DNA from 3 places in the Ramlibacter sp. AN1133 genome. Region 1 is predicted to be linked to each of the others. Evidence: predicted binding sites of a transcription regulator. Region 1 holds the regulator's gene; each other region holds the start of a gene.

Region 1 (6,765 bases):
CTCCTCGTCCGCGATCACCCAGAACCTGCCGTCGACGACGACCTCGACCTTCGTGGTGAACCCACCCACCACCGCGGGTCCGACGACGGTCCTGGGCACGGCCATCGTCGTGGTCAACAGCACCGATACGACGGAAAGCCCCGTCCCGCATGCCTCGGTCAGCGCGGTGACCAGCAGCACCGGCGGCACCTCCAACACCCTGGCGGACGTGGCGATGTACTACTACCAGACCGACCTGCGCGACGCCGGCCTGGGCAACTGCACGGGTTCGCTGGGCGCCGACGTCTGCAACAACAACGTCCCGGGCAGCAAGAACGACGCCGCGCACTCCTACGGCGACTCGGCGAACTGGCAGCACATGACGACCTTCACGCTGGGCCTGGGCGCCAGCGGCCTGCTGCGCTACGACCCGAACTACCTCACGCAGCTGTCCGGCGATTACTTCGACATCACCAACACCAGCAAGAACTGGCCGTCGCCGGTGGAAACCGTCTCGGGTGGCGAGCCGCAGAACATCGACGACCTGTGGCACGCGGCGGTGAACGGGCGCGGCCAGTACTTCAGCGCCGGGGACCCGACGACGCTCACCAACAGCCTGAACTCGGCGCTCGATTCGATCAAGGCGATCACGGGCTCGGCCTCGGCGGCTTCCACCAGCTCGCTGCAACCGGTGCAGGGCGACAACGACATCTACGTGGCCCAGTTCACCACCCAGAAGTGGGTGGGCGACGTGCTGTCGCGGCGGATCGACCCGACCACCGGCCAGATCTCCAGCACCGTCACGTGGTCGGCGAAGGCGCAGCTCGACACGCGGACGGCGGACAGCCGCACGATCTACTACCCGAATCCTTCGGGCACTTCCGTGCTGCGCACCTTCACCTTCGGGAACCTCAGCACCGACGGCTACGACATGAGCAACTTCTGCTCGCGCACCGGTGCCAGCGGCAGCGGCAACCCGCAGCAGTGCGCCCAGCTCAGCGCGGCCGACACGACGGCGGCGAACGACGGCCGCAACCTGGTGAACTACCTGCGCGGCGACCAGACCCTGTCGTACTACCGGACGCGGGACAACCTGCTGGGCGACATCATCAACGCCTCGCCGCTGTTCGTCGGCAAGCCGGGCTTCCGGTACAACGAGAACGATTACCAGGCCTTCGTCGCCGCGCAGGCGAGCCGCCAGGCCGTGGTGCTGGCCGCGGCCAACGACGGCATGCTGCACGCCTTCGACCGGGCGACGGGCAACGAGCTGTGGGCCTACGTCCCGTCCTTCGTGATCCGCAACATGTACAAGCTGGCGGACACGAACTACGCCAACAACCACTCCTACTTCGTCGACGGCTCGCCGCAGATGGGCGACATCTTCGTGGGCGGCGCCTGGAAGACCATCGTGGTGGGCGGCCTGAGCGCGGGCGGCCGCGGCTACTACGCGCTGGACGTGACCAACCCGGCGGCGCCGAAGCTGCTGTGGGAGTTCGGCACCGCGCAGAACGCCAACCTGGGCCTGACCTTCGGCAACCCGATCATCACGAAGCGCGCCAACGGCACCTGGGTGGTGGTCTTCGCCTCGGGGTACAACAACGTGAGCCCCGGCGACGGCAACGGCCACCTGATCGTCGTCGACGCGAATACGGGCGCGCAGCTGGTCGACCTCCAGACCTACAGCAGCGGAACGACGCCGGCAGGCAGCAGTTCCACGCCCAGCGGCCTGGCGAAGATCAACGACTGGGTCGACACGGAAACCACCAACTCGGCGCGGCGCTTCTACGGCGGCGACATGCTCGGCAACCTCTGGCGCTTCGACATCGACAGCCTGGTGGAGCCCAACAACGCGGCCCTGCTGCTGGCGAGGCTCACCGGACCGACGGGCGCCGTCCAGCCCGTGAGCACGGTTCCCACCGTCGCGGAAGTCAACTACAACGGCAGCCGGTTCCCGGTGGTCTTCGTCGCGACCGGCCGCTACCTGGGGACCTCCGACCTGACGGACAGCAGGGTGCAGAGCATCTACGCGATCAAGGACCCGCTGACCAATTCCTCCTACGGCGTGGTGCGCAGCAACACCAATTTCGCGACGCAGACGATCACGGTCAGCGGCACGGACCGCACCAGCTCGGCGAACTCGGTGGACTGGATGACGAAGGCCGGCTGGCGGGTGGACCTGCCCGCGGGCGAGCGCGTCTCGGTCGACCCGCAGCTGGCGCTGCAGACGCTGTTCATCGGCTCGAACCTCCCGAACAGCGACTCGTGTTCGGCGGGCGGGAAGTCGTTCCTCTACAAGTTCAACATCGCCACCGGCTCGTCCACTTCGAACTATGTGGGCGACGTGATGATCCAGGGCGTGACCGTGGTGCAACTGACCTCGGGGGCCGTGGAAGGCATCGTCACGGAGAGTACCGGTGACCTGACGACCTTCCCGGGCGACCCGGAGAGCGCGGCGGCGAACCTGCGGCGCACTTCCTGGCGCGAACTGCTGGATTGACCTTGGACCGCCGCCCCGGTTTCTGGCAGGCCGTTGCCTTGGCCCTGCTCGGACACGGGGCGGTGCTCGCGTGGTTCGCGACGGTGGGCCCGCAGCCCGCGCCGCGGGGGGCCTTGCGCGAAACGCCAATGGCCTTCCTGGTGCGGCCGGTGCAGTGGTCCGCGCCGGCGCAGCCGGACATCGAGCCGCCCGCGGCGGCGCAGGCCACGCTCGGAGCGCCGCCGGCGCCCGAGCCGGTGCAGCAGCGTGCCGTGCCGCCGCAGCCGGTGGTGCAGGCCACGGCGGCTCCCGCGACACCGGAGGCGCCTGCCGCGCCGGCAGCCGAAGCGCCTTACCTGCCCAGGGGCGAGCTCACCGTGCCGCCGCGCCCGCTCGGCGTGGTCGACGTCCCGTTCCCCGAGGACGTGGCCGGGGTGGTGGACCTGAAGGTCCGCATCACGCTGTTCATCGACGAGCACGGCGGCGTGCAGCGCATCCGCGTCGACAGCCCGGACGTGCATCCTTCGTTCGAACGCACGATCCGCCAGACCTTCGCGGCGGCGAAGTTCAGCCCCGGCGAACGGGACCAGGTCGCGGTGCGTTCGCAGATCCGCGTGGAAGTCGAATTCCAGGCGCGGGGCGGGCGCCGGTCCTAGGGGCGGGGGCGCCCGCGCTCAGCGCCGGATCTCGTCGACGACGGTCTTGAACTCGTCGACGTCCTCGAAGCTGCGGTACACGCTGGCGAAGCGGACGTAGGCCACCTTGTCCAGCTTCTTGAGCTCGCGCATGACGAGCTCGCCGATGCGCGAGCTCGGGATCTCGCGCACGCCCAGGTTCAGCAGCTTTTCCTCCATGCGCTCCACGGCGGCATCGATCTGCTCGGTGCTCACCGGGCGCTTGCGCAGCGCCAGGTTCATCGAACCGAGCAGCTTGCTGCGGTCGTACTCGATGCGGCGGCCGTCCTTCTTCACCACCGCGGGGAAGGTGACGTCCGGCCGCTCGTAGGTGGTGAAGCGCTTCTCGCAGTGCGCGCACTGGCGCCGCCGGCGGATGAAGTCGCCGTCCTCGGCCATGCGCGTCTCCACCACCTGGGTGTCGGCATGGCCGCAGAACGGGCATTTCATGCCGAGCGCAGCGCCGGGCCGCCCCAAGCAAGCGAGAGCCCCCTCGGGGGGCAGGGAGGACACGAAGTGCCGACCGTGGGGGCTGTCATTTCTCTACTTGTAGACGGGGAAGCGGCGGGTGAGGGCGTTGACCTGCTCGCGCACCCGCTCGATGTTGGCGGGGTCGCGCGGGTGGTCGAGCACGTCGGCCACCAGGTTGGCCGTCTGGCGCGCTTCCTCCTCCTGGAAGCCGCGCGTGGTCATGGCCGGCGTGCCCACGCGCAGGCCGCTGGTGACCATCGGCTTTTCCGGATCGTTCGGGATCGCGTTCTTGTTGATGGTGATGTGCGCCTGGCCCAGCACGCCTTCCGCTTCCTTGCCGGTGATGCCCTTGCCGCGCAGGTCCACCAGCATCACGTGGCTTTCGGTGCGGCCGCTGACGATGCGCAGGCCCCGCCCGGCCAGCGTTTCCGCCACCACCTGCGCGTTGCGCAGCACCTGCTGCTGGTAGGCCTTGAACTCGGGTGCCAGCGCTTCCTTGAAGGCCACGGCCTTGGCGGCGATCACGTGCATCAGCGGCCCGCCCTGCAGGCCGGGGAAGATCGCGCTGTTGATGGCCTTCTCGTGCTGCGCCTTCATCAGGATGAAGCCGCCACGCGGGCCGCGCAGGCTCTTGTGGGTGGTGGAGGTCACCACGTCGGCATGCGGCACGGGGTTGGGGTACACGCCCGCGGCGATGAGGCCGGCGTAGTGGGCCATGTCCACCATGAAGATCGCGCCGACGTCCTTGGCCACCCTGGCGAAACGCTCGAAGTCGATCCGCAGGGAATAGGCGGAGGCTCCGGCGATGATCAGCTTGGGCATGTGCTCGCGGGCCTTGCGCTCCATCGCGTCGTAGTCGATGGCTTCATCCTTGTTCAGGCCGTAGCTCACGACGTTGAACCACTTGCCGCTCATGTTCAGGGGCATGCCGTGGGTGAGGTGGCCGCCCTCGGCCAGGCTCATGCCCATGATGGTGTCGCCGGGCTTGAGGAACGCCAGGAACACGGCCTCGTTGGCCTGCGCGCCCGAGTGCGGCTGCACGTTGGCGGCGTCGGCGCCGAAGATCTGCTTGATGCGGTCGATCGCCAGCTGCTCGGCGATGTCGACGTTCTCGCAGCCGCCGTAGTAGCGCTTGCCGGGGTAGCCCTCGGCGTACTTGTTCGTCAGCTGGGTGCCCTGGGCGGCCATGACGGCGGGCGAGGCGTAGTTCTCGCTCGCGATCAGCTCGATGTGCTCTTCCTGGCGGCGGTTCTCCGCCTGGATGGCGGCCCAGAGCTCGGGATCGGTGTCTTGGATGAGGATTCGGCGGTCGTACATGAGAGCGGCGGTTCCGTGGACGTAAGGTCCCTGTGCGAGAGGCAGGGCTGCCCAGGCGAACGGCGGGGCACCGGCGACAGACCGGGGACGCCGGGCGCCCCGAAGGAGCGCAGCGGCCTTTCCCGGTGTATCGCCGGCGGTACGCTTCCCAGTGGTTGGGGGGCCTCGGCCCCGGAGAATCCACGTCAGCGCGCCCCGCAGGGCGCGCCTATCGCCAGTCGCGCACGCCGGCGAGTTTACCTTAGGAGATGACGGCGGGTGCCTCGGCGTCCTGCACGGAGGGCGCCGGGCTCGGGGCGATCGTGCGCAGCGTCGGCGGCGGGGCGATCGGCACCGGCCGGCCGTGGGCCACCTGCTGCAGCCTGGCGTGCTCGGTCATCACCTTTTCGGCATAGCCGCCGTCTTCCGCCAGCAGCGCCGCGCCGACGTAGAACTTCAGGCCCGCCTGCACGGAGCCGGCCCGCTGGATGCACTCCTGCAGGACCTTGGCGCCCACGCGCAGGTTGGTCACCGGGTCGAAGGCGGCCAGCCGGCCGCCGAAGTTCTCGTACTTGTCGCTGTGGATGCCGGTCATCACCTGCATCAGGCCCTGCGCGCCCACGGGGCTCTGCGCGAAGGGATTGAAGCCGGATTCCACCGCCATCACGGCCAGCAGCAGGGTCGGATCGATCTTCGTGCGCTCGCCGATCTCGTAGGCCTCCGCCACGAGCGCGCTCAGCGGCTCCGGGGCGACCCGGTACTTCTTGCTGAGCCAGTAGGCCACCGCGGCCTGCTGCTTGGGCAGGTCCTTGGGGTTGAGCGCCGTGGCGCGGTCGATCGCATCGAGCTCGGGCACGAGGCCGAGCGTCTCCACCTGGCGCGCATGCAGCCAGGTCACGAGCTGGGCTTCACCGGCCTGACGGAGGTCGGGCCGGGCCAGCAAGGTCATGACGGAAAACACCACTGCCAGCCCCACCACCGCGAAGCCGTTGTGCGTGATCTCGAAGAAGCCCTCGGCGACGTCGCAGCAGAATGTCTGCACGCCGCGGGCGAGTCTTCCCAGTCTTCCTGTCGCTGTCATAGCACTTCCTTTCTACGCGCGGAGCCGAAAGCGTCGGCCGCCTGGTGAAGCGGCAGGGCACTCTCGTTCCCCTCGTTTGGATTGGTACGCCATCGGACCGGTGGCCCTCATTGGGAGGATCCGGTTCCAGTCCGATTCGCCGGGTTCGGCAGCGGGTCTTCTGGTTGCCCCCTACGGGTGGGGGACGGGCGGATTCTAGGCAGGCGCTAAATGCAGGGTCAAGGATGTTTGAAGCATTCTTTATACCTCTGAGGTGATAAGACACTGATACTGTAGGGCTCAGCAGCAGGAAAGTTCCGTAGTCCGGGCTCGCCGGCCGCTGTCAGCCCCGCCTGACACCCGGACGGCTGCTACGAAATCAGGAGCAGGTTGCAAAAGCTGACAACCCGGCCGCCGCTTGTCGGCCAGGGGGCCGCCAGGCGGCCGTTTGTCTACCAGGCGGCGATCTGGCGTCGGTGTCCCCAATCGAAGCGGCCCTCGCCATTGAAAAGACGATTTGCAATCCGGGCCGACCCGGCGTACCTTGGTGGGGCCTGAGCGATCAGGCGTCAGCCGGTAGGGCCACTGCGTGGCAGCCCCGGCTTCCTCGAGGAAGCAATCTTTGCTTCCGGCGCAACGCGGACATCCCGTTCGCGTTGCGGACCCAGACGGCAACGACATCGGGTCGGACCGTCAAGCCCGGCAGGCAGCTTCAGGCGCCTGGCCGGGCTTTCCATTTGGGCTTTCCCTTTTGTCGCGCCCCTGCGCGGCACCCCATTTGCGCAACCCCGGTCCGTTTCGGCGCGTTT
Region 2 (6,765 bases), on a different contig from region 1:
TAGCCGTGGGTGGGGCAGATCGAGAAGGTCGGCGTGACCGTGATGTAGGGCAGCCGGAAGCGCGTCAGCGCGCGCTGCACCAGCGTGCGGCAGGCTTCGGCGCTCGAGAGCCGCTCGCCCATGTACAGGTGCAGCACGGTGCCGCCGGTGTACTTGGACTGCAGCGCTTCCTGCCGCTGCATCGCCTCGAAGGGATCGTCGGTGAAGCCCACCGGCAGCTGCGACGAGTTGGTGTAGTAGGGATGCGTGTCGGTGCCCGCCTGCAGGATGCCGGGCCAGCGCTTGCGGTCCTCGCGCGCGAAGCGGTAGGTGGTGCCCTCCGCCGGCGTGGCTTCCAGGTTGTACAGGTGGCCGGTTTCTTCCTGGAAAGCGACGATGCGCTCGCGCACGTGATCGAGCAGGCGCAGCGCGAAGGCCTCGCCCCAGGCGCTGGTGATGTCGTGTTCGCCCGCGCTGAAGTTGCGGATCATCTCGTTGATGCCGTTCACCCCCAGCGTGGAGAAGTGGTTGCGCAGCGTGCCGAGGTAGCGCTTCGTGTACGGGAACAGCCCCTGGTCCATCAGCCGCTGGATCAGCTTGCGCTTGGTTTCCAGGCTCTGCTTGCCCAGCTCCAGCAGGCGATCCAGCGCGCGCAGCAGGCCGTCCTCGTCGCCGCGGTGCAGGTGGCCCAGGCGCGCGCAGTTGACCGTCACCACGCCCAGGCTGCCGGTCTGCTCCGCGCTGCCGAACAGGCCGTTGCCGCGCTTGAGCAGCTCGCGCACGTCCAGCTGCAGGCGGCAGCACATGGACCGCACCATGTTCGGCTCGAGCTCCGAGTTGATGAAGTTCTGGAAGTACGGCAGGCCGTAGCGCGCCGTCATCTCGAACAGGCGCGTGGCGTTCTCCGACTCCCAGGGGAAGTCTTTCGTGATGTTGTACGTGGGGATCGGGAAGGTGAAGACCCGGCCCTTGTCGTCGCCTTCGATCATCACCTCGATGAAGGCGCGGTTGATCATGTCCATCTCGGCGCCGAGCTCGCCGTAGGTGAAGGGCATTTCCTCGCCGCCGATCACGGGCACCTGCTCGCGCAGGTCGTCCGGGCAGGTCCAGTCGAAGGTGAGGTTGGTGAACGGCGTCTGCGTGCCCCAGCGCGAAGGCACGTTGAGGTTGTGCACCAGTTCCTGGACGCACTGGCGCACCTGTTCGTACGTCATGCCGTCCTTGCGGATGAAGGGCGCCATGTAGGTGTCGAAGGAGGAGAAGGCCTGCGCGCCCGCCCACTCGTTCTGCAGCGTGCCGAGGAAGTTGACCACCTGCCCCACGGCGGACGACATGTGCCGCGGCGGCCCCGCCTCGACCTTGCCGGGCACGCCGTTCAGGCCCTCGTGCAGCAGCGTGCGCAACGACCAGCCGGCGCAGTAGCCGGAGAGCATGTCGAGGTCGTGGATGTGGATGTCGCCGCTGCGGTGCGCGTCGCCGATCTCCGGCGTGTAGACGTGCGACAGCCAGTAGTTGGCCGTGACCTTGCCCGCCACGTTGAGGATCAGGCCCCCCAGCGAGTAGCCCTGGTTGGCGTTGGCGTTGACGCGCCAGTCGGTGCGGGAGAGGTACTCGCTCATCGACGCCTGCACGTCCACCAGCGTCTGGCGGCCGCGGCGCATGGCCGCGTGCTGCTCGCGGTACACGATGTAGGCGCGCGCGGTCTTCAGGTGGTTGGCGGCGATCAGCGTCTGCTCCACCACGTCCTGGATCTGTTCGATCTGGGGCGCCTGGCCGTGGAAGCGGAACATCAGCACCTTGCGCACCTGGGCCGAGAGCAGCGCGGCTTCGTCGGCGTCGAATTCGCCGCTGGCGGCACCGGCGCGGGCGAGCGCGTTCTCGATCTTGCTCGCATCGAACGGCGCGCGTTCGCCGCTGCGCTTGATCACTTCCCGCGGCGCGGGATGCAGGGCCACGTTCATCGTCTCTTCCCTCCTCAAAACGCTATATGTAGCGCCCGGAGTATCGGCAACACCCTACATCTAGTGTCTTGATCCAGCTCAAGTTTCCACGGCCGCGTGACGGGCGGCGACCCGCCGGCAGCGTGGCGGCCGACCTCGGAGTGGGCACTGGCTCTGGCGCAGGCGACGGCACAGGCGTGTGTCGCCCCGGCACCCCGGGTCCGTCCCGGCGCTCGCGGACACGCGCGGCGTTCCTACAATCGCGCGGGCACAACGGGGCAATGCTGGGACGAAACCTGGACAGGAGACTCCCCATGAAGCTCACCAAGAACACCCTCTTCGCCGCCCTGCTGGCGGCCGTCGCCGTCGGGCCCGCGCTGGCGGATGGCGGCCACGGGCACGGCCATGGCCATGGCCGCGGGCACGACGACCGCGACCGCGACGAAGTCCGCGTGATCGAGCGGCGAGTCGTGATCGCCGAGCCCCGCCACGTGAACCGCGCCTGCCCGCCGGGCCTGGCCAGGAAGCACAACGGCTGCCTGCCCCCGGGCCACGCCCACCGGGTCGTCGTGGGCCAGGCGCTGCCGCCGGGCGCCGTGTTCGTGGTCCCGCAGCGGGTGCGCAGCACGCTGCCGCCGCCGCCGGCCGGCTACCGCTACGCGGTGGTGGACAACCAGGTCGTGCTGGTGTCCAACAACAACCTGGTGGTCGACATCCTCCGCAGCCTGATCGGCTGACGAGATTGCATGCCCGTGCCGCCTGCGGCATAGTCGCGCGCATGGGCGAGCACGACCCTTCCGAAGCGCATCCGCACGCGCACAGCGATCTCGACGAGACCGACCTGCGCGTGCGCGCGCTGCAGACGATCCTCACGCAGAAGGGCTACATCGACCCGGGCGCGCTGGACGCGATCGTCGAGACCTACCAGACCCGCATCGGCCCGCGCAACGGTGCGCGCGTGGTCGCCAAGGCGTGGTCCGATCCGGCGTATTTCGACTGGCTGATGCGCGATGCGTCCGCGGCAATCGCATCGCTCGGCTACACCGGCCGGCAGGGCGAGCACATGGTGGCCCTGCCCAACACCGACGAAGTGCACAACATGGTCGTGTGCACCCTGTGCAGCTGCTACCCGTGGCCCGTGCTGGGGCTGCCCCCGGTCTGGTACAAGAGCGCGCCCTACCGTTCGCGCGCGGTGCGCGATCCGCACGGCGTGCTGGCGGAATTCGGCGTCACGCTGCCGCCCGGCAAGCAGGTCCGCGTGTGGGATTCGACGGCGGAAGTGCGCTACCTCGTCATCCCGCAGCGCCCCCCGGGCACCGAAGGCATGAGCGAGGAGCAGCTCGCCGAGCTGGTCACGCGCGATTCGATGATAGGCACCGGGCTGCCGAAGGCGCCGGCTCAATAGCCGGTGCCGGCGGTGAAGTTGGTTTCGGCGGGCGCGCTGGCCGCGGTGCTGCCGGTGGTGGTGGTCGTGCCGGTGTTGGTCGTCGTCCCGGTCGTGGTGGTCGTGGTCGTGCTCGTGCCGCTCGTGGTCGCGGGCGCGTCCCCCTCGCCGCAGACCGCGGGGCTGCCGTTGCACTGGCCCGGATTGCCGCCGCCGCCCCCGCAGCCGGCGAGCGCGCCGCTGCCCACCACCGCCGCCAGCAGCAACGCAAGGTGCCTGTTGTCCATGCGATTCACCTCCCGCGCCGATTATGCGGCGCGGCCTGCAGGCACCCGCTGGCGCGCGATCACCCCGCATGCCATCATGGCCGCATGACCGATCCTGCCGCGTCGTACACGACCCATGCCGACCTGGGCGGCCGCCCCGGCTTCGGCCCGGTGCAGCCGGAAGACGAGGACGTGCGCTTCCACGCCGCGTGGGAGCCCGCGGCCCTCGCGCTCGTGCTCGCCATGGGCGCCACCGGCAGCTGGAACATCGACATGAGCCGTTCGGCGCGCGAGACGCTGCCCGGCTACCTGCGCCTGTCCTACTACCAGATCTGGCTCGCGGCGCTGGAGAAGCTGATGCTCGAGCGCGGGCAGCTGCATGCCGATGAACTCGCGGCCGGGCGCATGCTGCATCCGCCGGTGCCGCTCGCGCGGGTGCTGCGGGCGGACCAGGTCGCCGCCGCGCTCGCGGCCGGCTCCCCCACCGTGCGGCCGGACGCGCGGGCGCCGCGCTTCGCGCCCGGCGATCGCGTGCGCACCCGCGCCCGGCCCGTGCCCCACCACACGCGCCTGCCCGGATACGCGCGCGGCAAGGTGGGGACGATCGCCAGGGTGCACGGCGCGCACGTCTTCGCCGACGCCCACGCCCGGGGCCTGGGCGAGGACCCGCAGCCGCTTTACACGGTGGTGTTCGAGGGCGCCGAACTGTGGGGGCCGGATGCCGCCCCAGGACTGCGCGTGTCCATCGATGCGTGGGAAGCCTACCTGGATTTCGCGTGACGGCCCAGTTGGTCCCTGGATGGCTCCCCTCAAAGGGAGCGCTTGGCGCTATAACGGGCACTCGGCCACTTCTTCCCTTCCAGAACGAGCGCATGGACACTGTGCATTCCGAGGTGCGGGGCAACCGCCTGCTCGCGCTCCTCGACGACGACTCGCTGCGCGCCCTCGCGCCGCGGCTGGTCCCGGTGCCCCTCGCGCTGCGCGAGGACCTGTACCTGGAGCAGGCGCCGATGACGCACGCCTGGTTCCCCACCGCCGGCGTGCTGTCGATGCTCGGCTCCGCGGCCGCGCAGACGGACGTCGAGGTGGCCACCATCGGCAGCGAGGGCATGCTGGGCGTGGGCCTGCTGCTGGGCGCGCAGCTCAGTTTCGGCCGCGTGTTCGTGCAGGTGGAGGGCACGGGCTGGCGCATGAGCGCGGCCGACCTGCGCGAGTGCGTGGCGGCGCAGCCCCCGTTCGGCCGCGTGCTGCACCGCTACGCGAATGCGCTGATGGTGCAGATCGCGCAGGGCACGGCCTGCAACCGCGCGCATGCCGTGGAGCAGCGCTGCGCGCGCTGGCTGCTGCAGACGCACGACCGCGTGGACGGCGACGAGTTCGACCTCACGCAGGAATTCCTGGCGCAGATGCTCGGCGAGCGGCGCGCCACCGTGAACCAGGTGGCGGGGTCGCTGCAGCAGCGGGGGCTGATCCGCTACAGCCGCGGCCGCATCCAGGTGACGGACCGCGACGGGCTGGAAGCCGCGGCCTGCCGCTGCTACGGTTTCGTGCGCACCGAGTACGCACGCATGCTGTCCCCACCCGCATGAGCCTCGGCAACCTCCCCGGACAGCCGCGCGACGAGAACGGGCCCGTGTTCCGCGCGCCCTGGCAGGCGCAGGCCTTCGCGATGACGCTCGCGCTGTACGAGCGCGGCCTGTTCTCCTGGACCGAATGGGCGAAGGCGCTGGCCGAGCGCATCCAGACCGCGCCGGCGCAGCCGGGCGAGGACGCCGCCGACGCCTACTACCGCCAGTGGCTCGAGGCGCTGGAGCAGATCGTGGCGGACAAGGGCGCCTCGTCGCCGGTCGAACTGCAGCGCTACCAGCAAGCCTGGGACCACGCGTCCGACCGCACGCCGCACGGCCAGCCGATCGAACTGCAGCCCTCGGACTTTTCGGGCGACTAGCCCCGGCGGCAGGGCAACGAGCCTGCGCGTTTCGCTGCCGCCCAGGCTCCTAGCTGCCGCCCGAGGGCCGCCCGAGCGGGATCGCGGGATCGATGCGCCGCTTGTAGTGCGCATAGTCCGCGGGCGCATCCGCCACCCCCGCCGGGCCCACGGCCTCGGGCAGCTCGGACTGGATCGCCACGTGGCTGATCGCTTCGCCGGCCTTGCGGCGCGCGCGCAGTTCCTCCGCCCAGCGCAGCGCCTGCGCCAGCGCGTCCGAGGCGAAGCTGCGCGCCTGCGGCTGTCCTTGCCCTTGCGCATGTTCCATCCAGAAGACGACGATCACCGGAAGCTCCTTGTTCCTGGCCGGAGTCTGCACTGCCTCGGGGGGCCCTGTCGGTCGGCGGGAAATATTCCATTGACGGCGTGACACCGCAGAACTAGTGTGCGTCTCCCATCCCGGAGGCCGCATGACCGTCCCGCTCAACGTCAACGGCGCGCGCCCGCACGCGATGGCCACCCTCCGCGCCTGCGCGGCGCTGGCGGCCGCCCTGCTCTCCTGCGCCGCCGCGCGCGCGCAGCACGCCGCCGAAGCCCGCAACATGGAACTGGTGGGCCACCACGACCTGCAGGCCCGCAGCGCCTACCAGCCCACGCTCCAGAACCAGGACGGCCGCTGGATCCTGTACGTGGGCCACCACGGCGGCAGCGCGCAGAACCCGCGCCCCCTGAATCCGCTCACCGGCCGCGCGGAATTCAACGGCACCTCGATCCTCGACGTGACCGACCCCGCCAACCCGAGGCTGCTGGCCCACGTCCCGGGCGAGGAAGGGCTGGACGAGGCCGGCGGCGCGCAGATGGTGCGGGTGTGCTCCGGCCGCGGCCTGCCGAAGGCGGACGCGGCAAAGTTCTACATGCTGCGCACCTTCGGCAATTCGGCGCACGAAGTATGGGACGTGAGCGATCCCGCCGCGCCCGTGCGCCTGGCGCAGCTCGGCGGCCTGAAGGGGACGCACAAGAACTTCTGGGAATGCGACAGCGGCATCGCCTACCTGGTGTCGGGCCTGGAGGGCTGGCGCACGCGCCGCATGACGCAGGTCTACGACCTGTCGGACCCGGCACGGCCGGTGTTCATCCGCAACTTCGGCCTGCCGGGGCAGCAGCCGGGCGCGACCGGCGATGCGCCGCAGGAACTGCACGGCGCGATCTCCACCGGCCCCGCCGGCAACCGCGTCTACTTCGGCTACGGCACCAACAAGAACGGCATCG
Region 3 (6,765 bases), on a different contig from region 1:
TCGGCGTAGCGGTACTCGAGTTCGACGGCCTTGAGGAACAGCGCCTTGATGTCCGCCTTGAATTCGGCGGTCCACAGGTGCGGGTTCTCGAGCTTGATCTGGTTGATGAGGTCGATGCCGAAGTTGCAGTGCATCGACTCGTCGCGGAGGATGTACTGGTACTGCTCGGCGGCCCCGGTCATCTTGTTCTGCCGGCCCATCGCCAGGATCTGCGTGAAGCCGACATAGAAGAACAGGCCTTCCATCAGGCAGGCGAAGACGATCAGGCTCTTGAGGAGGCGCTGGTCGGCTTCCGGCGTGCCGGTGTGGAAGTTGGGATCCATGATCGCGTCGATGAAGGGGATCAGGAACTCGTCCTTGTCCCGGATCGACTGCACCTCATGGTAGGCGTTGAAGATCTCCGCCTCGTCCAGGCCCAGCGACTCCACGATGTACTGGTAGGCGTGGGTGTGGATCGCTTCCTCGAAGGCCTGGCGCAGCAGGAACTGGCGGCACTCCGGCGCCGTGATGTGGCGGTAGGTGCCCAGCACGATGTTGTTGGCGGCCAGCGAGTCGGCGGTGACGAAGAAGCCCAGGTTGCGCTTGATGATGCGGCGCTCGTCCTCGGTCAGACCGTTCGGGTCCTTCCACAGGGCGATGTCGCGGTTCATGTTGATTTCCTGCGGCATCCAGTGGTTGGCGCAGGTGGCCAGGTACTTCTCCCAGGCCCACTTGTACTTGAAGGGGACGAGCTGGTTGACGTCGGTCTGGCCGTTGATGATGCGCTTGTCGGCGGCGCTCACGCGGCGCGCGCGGGTGGGCTGCGCGGAGGCGGTGGCGGCGCCGCGCGCGGCCGGCTGCGAGACGACGATGGGCGCGACCGCGGCGGGCGCGGCGACGACGGCGATCGGAGCGAGCGCGGAGAGCGCTGCCGACGGCGTCGGGGCTCCGTCGTTCAGCGTGCGCAAGGCGGGTTGGGGAATGGAAAGGGTGGCCTCGCGGTTCGGAAGCAAACCGCTGCTCGGGGGCTTTGACGGTGTGGGCGTGACTTCGTCGTCCCAGGTCAACATAGGTTTTCCAGTGCTCGGATTATGTGAGCCCGCGTGATGAATTCAAAGTGTCCGTTCACACTCGGCTCGCATTTTGTTGCTTGGTTGCATCGGCGTTCTGTCGGAGAACACCGATACCTCTTCGATTTCGTTCGTGCCTGCGCGCGCAACCGCACGCGCGCAAGCACTTCACTTGCTCATTGGCACGCTTCGCACGTCGGGTCGTCGACGCCGCAGAACTTGATGTCGGTCGCGGGCGTCGCCGCTTCGAGCTGCGCGCGCGCCGCGGCCGCGGCCGCATCGAGCGCGGAGATCGCATGCGCGCCGGCGGCGCCCAGGCCGCCGCCGGACGCGGTGCCGTTGCTCACCGCGTTGAGCCGGCCGGATTGCACCGTCGACTTCTCGGCCTGCGTCGCGCTGGTCGTGCGCAGGTAGTAGGTGGTCTTCAGGCCGCGCAGCCAGGCGAGCTTGTAGGTCTCGTCCAGCTTCTTGCCCGAGGCGCCGGCCATGTAGATGTTGAGCGACTGGGCCTGGTCGATCCACTTCTGCCGCCGCGCCGCGGCTTCCACCAGCCAGACCGGCTCGACTTCGAAGGCGGTCGCGTAGAGCGCCTTGACGTCCTCGGGCACCCGGTCGATCGGGCGCAGCGAGCCGTCGAAGTGCTTCAGGTCCATCACCATCACGTCGTCCCAGGTCCCCAGGCGCTTGAGGTCGCGCACCAGGTAGTGGTTGATCACGGTGAACTCGCCCGACAGGTTGGACTTGACCGAGAGGTTGCCGAAGCAGGGCTCGATGGAGGCGTCCACGCCGATGATGTTGGAGATGGTGGCGGTCGGCGCGATCGCGACGCAGTTGGAGTTGCGCATCCCGTCGGCGGCGATCTTGCGGCGCAGCGCTTCCCAGTCCAGGGTGGCGGAGGTGTCGACGTCCACGTACTGCTCGCCGCGCTGGGCGGCCAGCAGCTTCAGGGTGTCGAGCGGCAGGATGCCCTGGTCCCACAGCGAACCCTTGTAGCTGGAGTAGCGGCCGCGCTCGCGCGCCAGGTCGGTGGAGGCCCAGTACGCGTAGTAGCAGACCGCTTCCATGGACTCGTCGGCGAACTGGACGGCCTCGCTCGACGCGTAGGGGATGCGCAGTTCGTACAGCGCATCCTGGAAGCCCATCACGCCCAGGCCGACCGGCCGGTGGCGCAGGTTGGAGTCGCGCGCCTTCTTGACCGCGTAGTAGTTGATGTCGATCACGTTGTCGAGCATCCGCATCGCGGTGGCGACGGTGCGCTTGAGCTTGTCGTGGTCGATCCGGCCGTCCTTCAGGTGCTGCAGCAGGTTCACGGAGCCCAGGTTGCAGACGGCCGTCTCGGTGTCGGACGTGTTCAGCGTGATCTCGGTGCACAGGTTGGACGAGTGCACCACGCCCACGTGCTGCTGCGGCGAGCGGACGTTGCAGGCGTCCTTGAAGGTGATCCAGGGGTGGCCCGTCTCGAACAGCATCGAGAGCATCTTGCGCCACAGGTCGTTGGCGGCGATGGTCTTGCTCGGCTTGATCTCGCCGCGCTTCGCCTTTTCCTCGTAGGCGACGTAGGCCCGCTCGAACTCGGCGCCGAACTTGTCGTGCAGGTCCGGTACGGAGGAGGGCGAGAACAGCGTCCACTCGCCCTTTTCCATCACGCGGCGCATGAACAGGTCGGGGATCCAGTTGGCCGTGTTCATGTCGTGGGTGCGGCGGCGGTCGTCGCCGGTGTTCTTGCGCAGCTCCAGGAATTCCTCGACGTCCAGGTGCCAGGATTCCAGGTAGGCGCAGACGGCGCCCTTGCGCTTGCCGCCCTGGTTGACGGCCACGGCCGTGTCGTTGACCACCTTCAGGAAGGGCACCACGCCCTGCGACTCGCCGTTGGTGCCCTTGATGTGGGAGCCCAGGGCGCGCACGCGGGTCCAGTCGTTGCCCAGGCCGCCGGCGAACTTGGACAGCAGGGCGTTTTCCTTGATCGATTCGTAGATGCCGTCCAGGTCGTCCGGCACCGTGGTCAGGTAGCAGGACGAGAGCTGGGAACGCAGCGAGCCGCTGTTGAACAGCGTCGGCGTGGACGACATGAAGTCGAAGCTGGAGAGCACCTCGTAGAACTCGATGGCGCGGGCTTCGCGGTCGATCTCGTTCAGTGCCAGGCCCATGGCCACCCGCATGAAGAAGGCCTGCGGCAGCTCGATGCGGCTCTTGCGAACATGCAGGAAATAGCGGTCGTACAGGGTCTGCAGGCCCAGGTAGTCGAACTTCAGGTCGCGCTCGGCCTTGAGCGCCGCGCCCAGGCGCTTGAGGTCGTACTGCAGCAGCCGCTCGTCGAGCAGTTCGTTTTCCACGCCCTTCTTCACGAACAGCGGGAAGCTGTCGGCATAGGCGGCGGCGCGGTCGGCCGGCGCCACTTCCTCGCCCAGCACTTCCTTGAAGATCGTGTGCAGCAGCAGGCGCGCGGTGACGAAGGTGTAATCCGGCTCCTTCTCGATCAGCGTGCGGGCGGCCAGGATGGAAGCCTTGTAGACCTCGTCCAGCGGCACGCCGTCGTAGAGGTTGCGCATGGTCTCGGCGGCGATCGGGTCCGGCTGCACGTCGGCGCCCAGGCCCGCGCAGGAGGCGACGATCAGCGCCTGCAGGCCGGCGAGGTCCAGCGGCACGCGCTGGCCGTGGTCCAGCACGTGGAACTGCGGCGTGGCCGGCGCCTGCTCCTGGCCCTGCTTCGCGCGTTCCTGCGCGCGGCGGTCGCGATAGAGCACGTAGGAGCGGGCCACGTCGTGGAAGCCGCCGCGCATGAGGCCCAGTTCGACCTGGTCCTGCACGTCCTCGATGTGGAAGGTGCCGCCGCCCGGACGCGAGCGCATGAGCGCGCGCACCACGGCCTGGGTGAGGCCGTCGACCGTCTCGCGCACGCTGGCCGACGCGGCGCCCTGCGTGCCGTGCACGGCCAGGAAGGCCTTCATCATGGCGACGGCGATCTTGTTCGGCTCGAAGGGCACCACGGCGCCGTTGCGGCGCAGGATCTGGTAGTGGGCGAGGGGGTTGTCGGCGGCCGGGGCGGCGGCGTGGGGCGTGGGGTGGGCGCTGGAGAGCGGCTGGAAGGGAGTGGCCAGGCCAGTTTGCATCGTCGTTTCTTCCTCGTGCAGTAATTCTTTGCGCAGGGGCAAGGACTTCGCCCCCTCGACGTGGCAGGCACTATATCTAGTGTCCAACGCCCTTTCAAGCACTACCCGTAGTGTTTGCGGCGCACAACACGGTGCAGGACCTGTGGATAACGTTGTGGGCGTGCTGTGATGCGGCGGTGGACCGAACACGGCGTTGCGCGTCGGCAACTCGGAAGGATGCGGACAGCCGGACGCAGAGGACGCCAAGGGTACGCAGAGGACGCAAAAAGGACAAAGAAGACCTTGGAAGGTTTTCTTTTGCGTCCTCTGCGTACCCTTTGCGTCCTCCGCGTCCGGTATGCGGTTTCTCACGCGGACGGAAACCACTCCTCGGGCCAGCCGAGGTCGCGCTTGACCTCGGCCCAGTCGAAGCCGGGGCCCGGGTCCTTCTTGCGGCCCGGCGCGATGTGCTCGTGGCCGGCGACGTGGCGGATCGGGTAGTGCTGGCCGATCGCCGCGCAGAGGGCCGAGAGCGCCTCGTACTGCGCGGCCTCGAAGGTCTCGCCCTCCAGGCCCTCGAGTTCGATGCCCACGGAATCGTCGTTGCAGTTGGTGCGGCCGCGCCAGCACGAGGCGCCGGCATGCCAGGCCCGTGCGTCGCAGCTCACGAACTGCAGCAGCGCGCCGTCGCGCCGGATGAAGAAATGCGCCGACACCTGCGCGCCGCGGATCTGCTGGAAATAGGGATGCGCGTCCCAGTCGAGCGTGTTCGTGAACAGGCGCAGCACCTCGTCGCCGCCGTACACGCCGGGCGGCAGGCTGATGGAGTGCAGCACGATGAGGTCGATCGCGCTGCCCTCCGGTCGCGGCCCGAAGTTCGGCGAGTCGATGCGGTGGGCGAAGCGGTACCAGCCCTGCGACCAGAGGGGGTCGCCGGGCTCAGGCATCGCTGGCCTCGTCCGCGTCCTCGGTACCCGGCGTGGGAATGCCCAGGCGCGAGATGCGATAGCGGATCTGCCGCAGGCTCAGGCCGAGCCGCTGCGCCGCCGCCGTGCGGTTGAAGTTCGTTTCCTTCAGGGCCTTGACCAGGATCTCGCGCTCCTGCTGGTCGAGGTAGGCCTGCAGGTCGCTCGGCACGCCCGCCGGCTCCGCCGTGCCCGGCACCGGCGACGCGGCCTCGGGGCTGGCCGCGGCCGCGGCGACGGCCGGCGCGGAGGGCGAAAGGTCCACCTGCAGCTCGGTGCCGTCGCTCAGCGCCAGCGCGCGGTGCAGCAGGTTCTCGAGTTCGCGCACGTTGCCGGGCAGGGGATGGGCCTGCAACTGTTCCAGCACCTGCGGCGACAGCTGCGGCGCGGGCAGGCCGGTCTCGTGCGCGATGCGCGCCAGCAGCGCCGCGCACAGGGCGGGCAGGTCCTCGCGCCGCTCGCGCAGCGGCGGCACCAGGATCTCGATCACGTTGAGCCGGTAGAACAGGTCCTGCCGGAAGCGGCCGGCCTGCACGTCGGCGGCGAGGTCCTTGTGGGTGGCGCTCACGATGCGCACGTCCACCGCGTCCTCCTGCGTGGAGCCGAGCGCGCGCACGCTGCGCTCCTGGATGGCGCGCAGCAGCTTCGACTGCATCGGCAGCGGCAGGTCGCCGATCTCGTCGAGGAACAGGGTGCCGCTGCGCGCGGCCTGGAAGTAGCCTTCGCGGTCGGCGCTGGCGCCGGTATAGGAGCCTTTCTTGGCGCCGAAGAACTCCGCCTCCAGCAGGGTTTCGGGGATGGCGCTGCAGTTGACGGCGATGAACGGCCCGTCGGCACGGTGGCTGCACGCGTGGATCGCCCGTGCCACCAGTTCCTTGCCGGTGCCGGATTCGCCGCGCACCAGCACCGGTGCCATGCTGCGCGCGACCTTCTCGATGCGCTCCTTGACCTGGCGCATCGGCGCCGATTCGCCCACCAGCCGCTGCAAGGCGGCGCCGCCGGTCGCTCGCGGCTCGCCGGCGCCCTGCGCGCGCGGCGCGCCGGGGCTGCGGTGCCGCTCGGGCGTGCCGCTTTCCTGGATCGCGGAGGCGACCACGGTGCGGAACTGCTTGAGGTCCACCGGCTTGGTGAGGTAGTCGAAGGCGCCGGCCTTGAGGGCCTCCACCGCGTTTTCCGCGGAGCCGTAGGCCGTCATCACGATGCAGCGCTCGGGGCGCTGCTGGGCGGCCATGCGGTGCAGCAGGTCGAGGCCGAGGCCGTCGGGCAGGCGCATGTCGGTGATCACCGCGTCGAAGCGCTGCTGCTGCAGCAGGCTCCAGCCTTCCTCCAGCGTGCCCGCCGCGTCCACCCGGTAGCCCTCGCGCAGCAGCGTCAGTTCGTACAGCGTGCGCAGGTCGGGTTCGTCGTCGACGACCAGGACGTGGGGAGCGGCTGTGGGCTGGGGCATCAGGCGCCTATTGTGTCAAACGGCGTGCCCCCCGGCACCATGCTCGCGCGCGTGCGGAATGTCACGGTGAAGGCGTTGCCCTCGCGGTGGGTGCCGTCCGGCGCGCGCGAGCGGGTGTAGGCCACGGTGGCGCCATGCCGCTGGCACAGCTCCCGGCAGATGTAGAGGCCCAGGCCGCTGGAGCGGCTCTCCGAGGAGAAGAAGGGTTCGAACAG

What was found. Region 1 encodes NrdR, which represses ribonucleotide reductase genes. Its sites were predicted from a motif close to CACNANATNTNGTG; they were not measured.
Region 2: the regulator NrdR is predicted to act here: its motif matches at 1,993-2,006, upstream of WG923_RS25720 (ribonucleoside triphosphate reductase).
Region 3: the regulator NrdR is predicted to act here: its motif matches at 4,228-4,241, upstream of WG923_RS21860 (ribonucleoside-diphosphate reductase subunit alpha).

The regions. Positions count from the first base shown of each region.
Region 1 is NZ_JBBKTQ010000003.1:24,715-31,479, forward strand. Features, by position in the region: gene WG923_RS04825 (PilC/PilY family type IV pilus protein) at 1-2,476, shown strand, start outside; gene WG923_RS04830 (hypothetical protein) at 2,479-3,111, shown strand; gene nrdR (transcriptional regulator NrdR) at 3,130-3,579, opposite strand; gene glyA (serine hydroxymethyltransferase) at 3,673-4,917, opposite strand; gene WG923_RS04845 (lytic transglycosylase domain-containing protein) at 5,159-5,977, opposite strand.
Region 2 is NZ_JBBKTQ010000027.1:42,870-49,634, forward strand. Features, by position in the region: gene WG923_RS25720 (ribonucleoside triphosphate reductase) at 1-1,940, opposite strand, end outside; gene WG923_RS25725 (RcnB family protein) at 2,234-2,656, shown strand; gene nthA (nitrile hydratase subunit alpha) at 2,698-3,324, shown strand; gene WG923_RS25735 (hypothetical protein) at 3,318-3,590, opposite strand; gene nthB (nitrile hydratase subunit beta) at 3,675-4,349, shown strand; gene WG923_RS25745 (Crp/Fnr family transcriptional regulator) at 4,442-5,158, shown strand; gene WG923_RS25750 (nitrile hydratase accessory protein) at 5,155-5,517, shown strand; gene WG923_RS25755 (hypothetical protein) at 5,567-5,842, opposite strand; gene WG923_RS25760 (LVIVD repeat-containing protein) at 5,967-6,765, shown strand, end outside.
Region 3 is NZ_JBBKTQ010000018.1:108,308-115,072, forward strand. Features, by position in the region: gene WG923_RS21855 (ribonucleotide-diphosphate reductase subunit beta) at 1-1,049, opposite strand, end outside; gene WG923_RS21860 (ribonucleoside-diphosphate reductase subunit alpha) at 1,226-4,159, opposite strand; gene ampD (1,6-anhydro-N-acetylmuramyl-L-alanine amidase AmpD) at 4,507-5,085, opposite strand; gene WG923_RS21870 (sigma-54-dependent transcriptional regulator) at 5,078-6,550, opposite strand; gene WG923_RS21875 (sensor histidine kinase) at 6,550-6,765, opposite strand, start outside.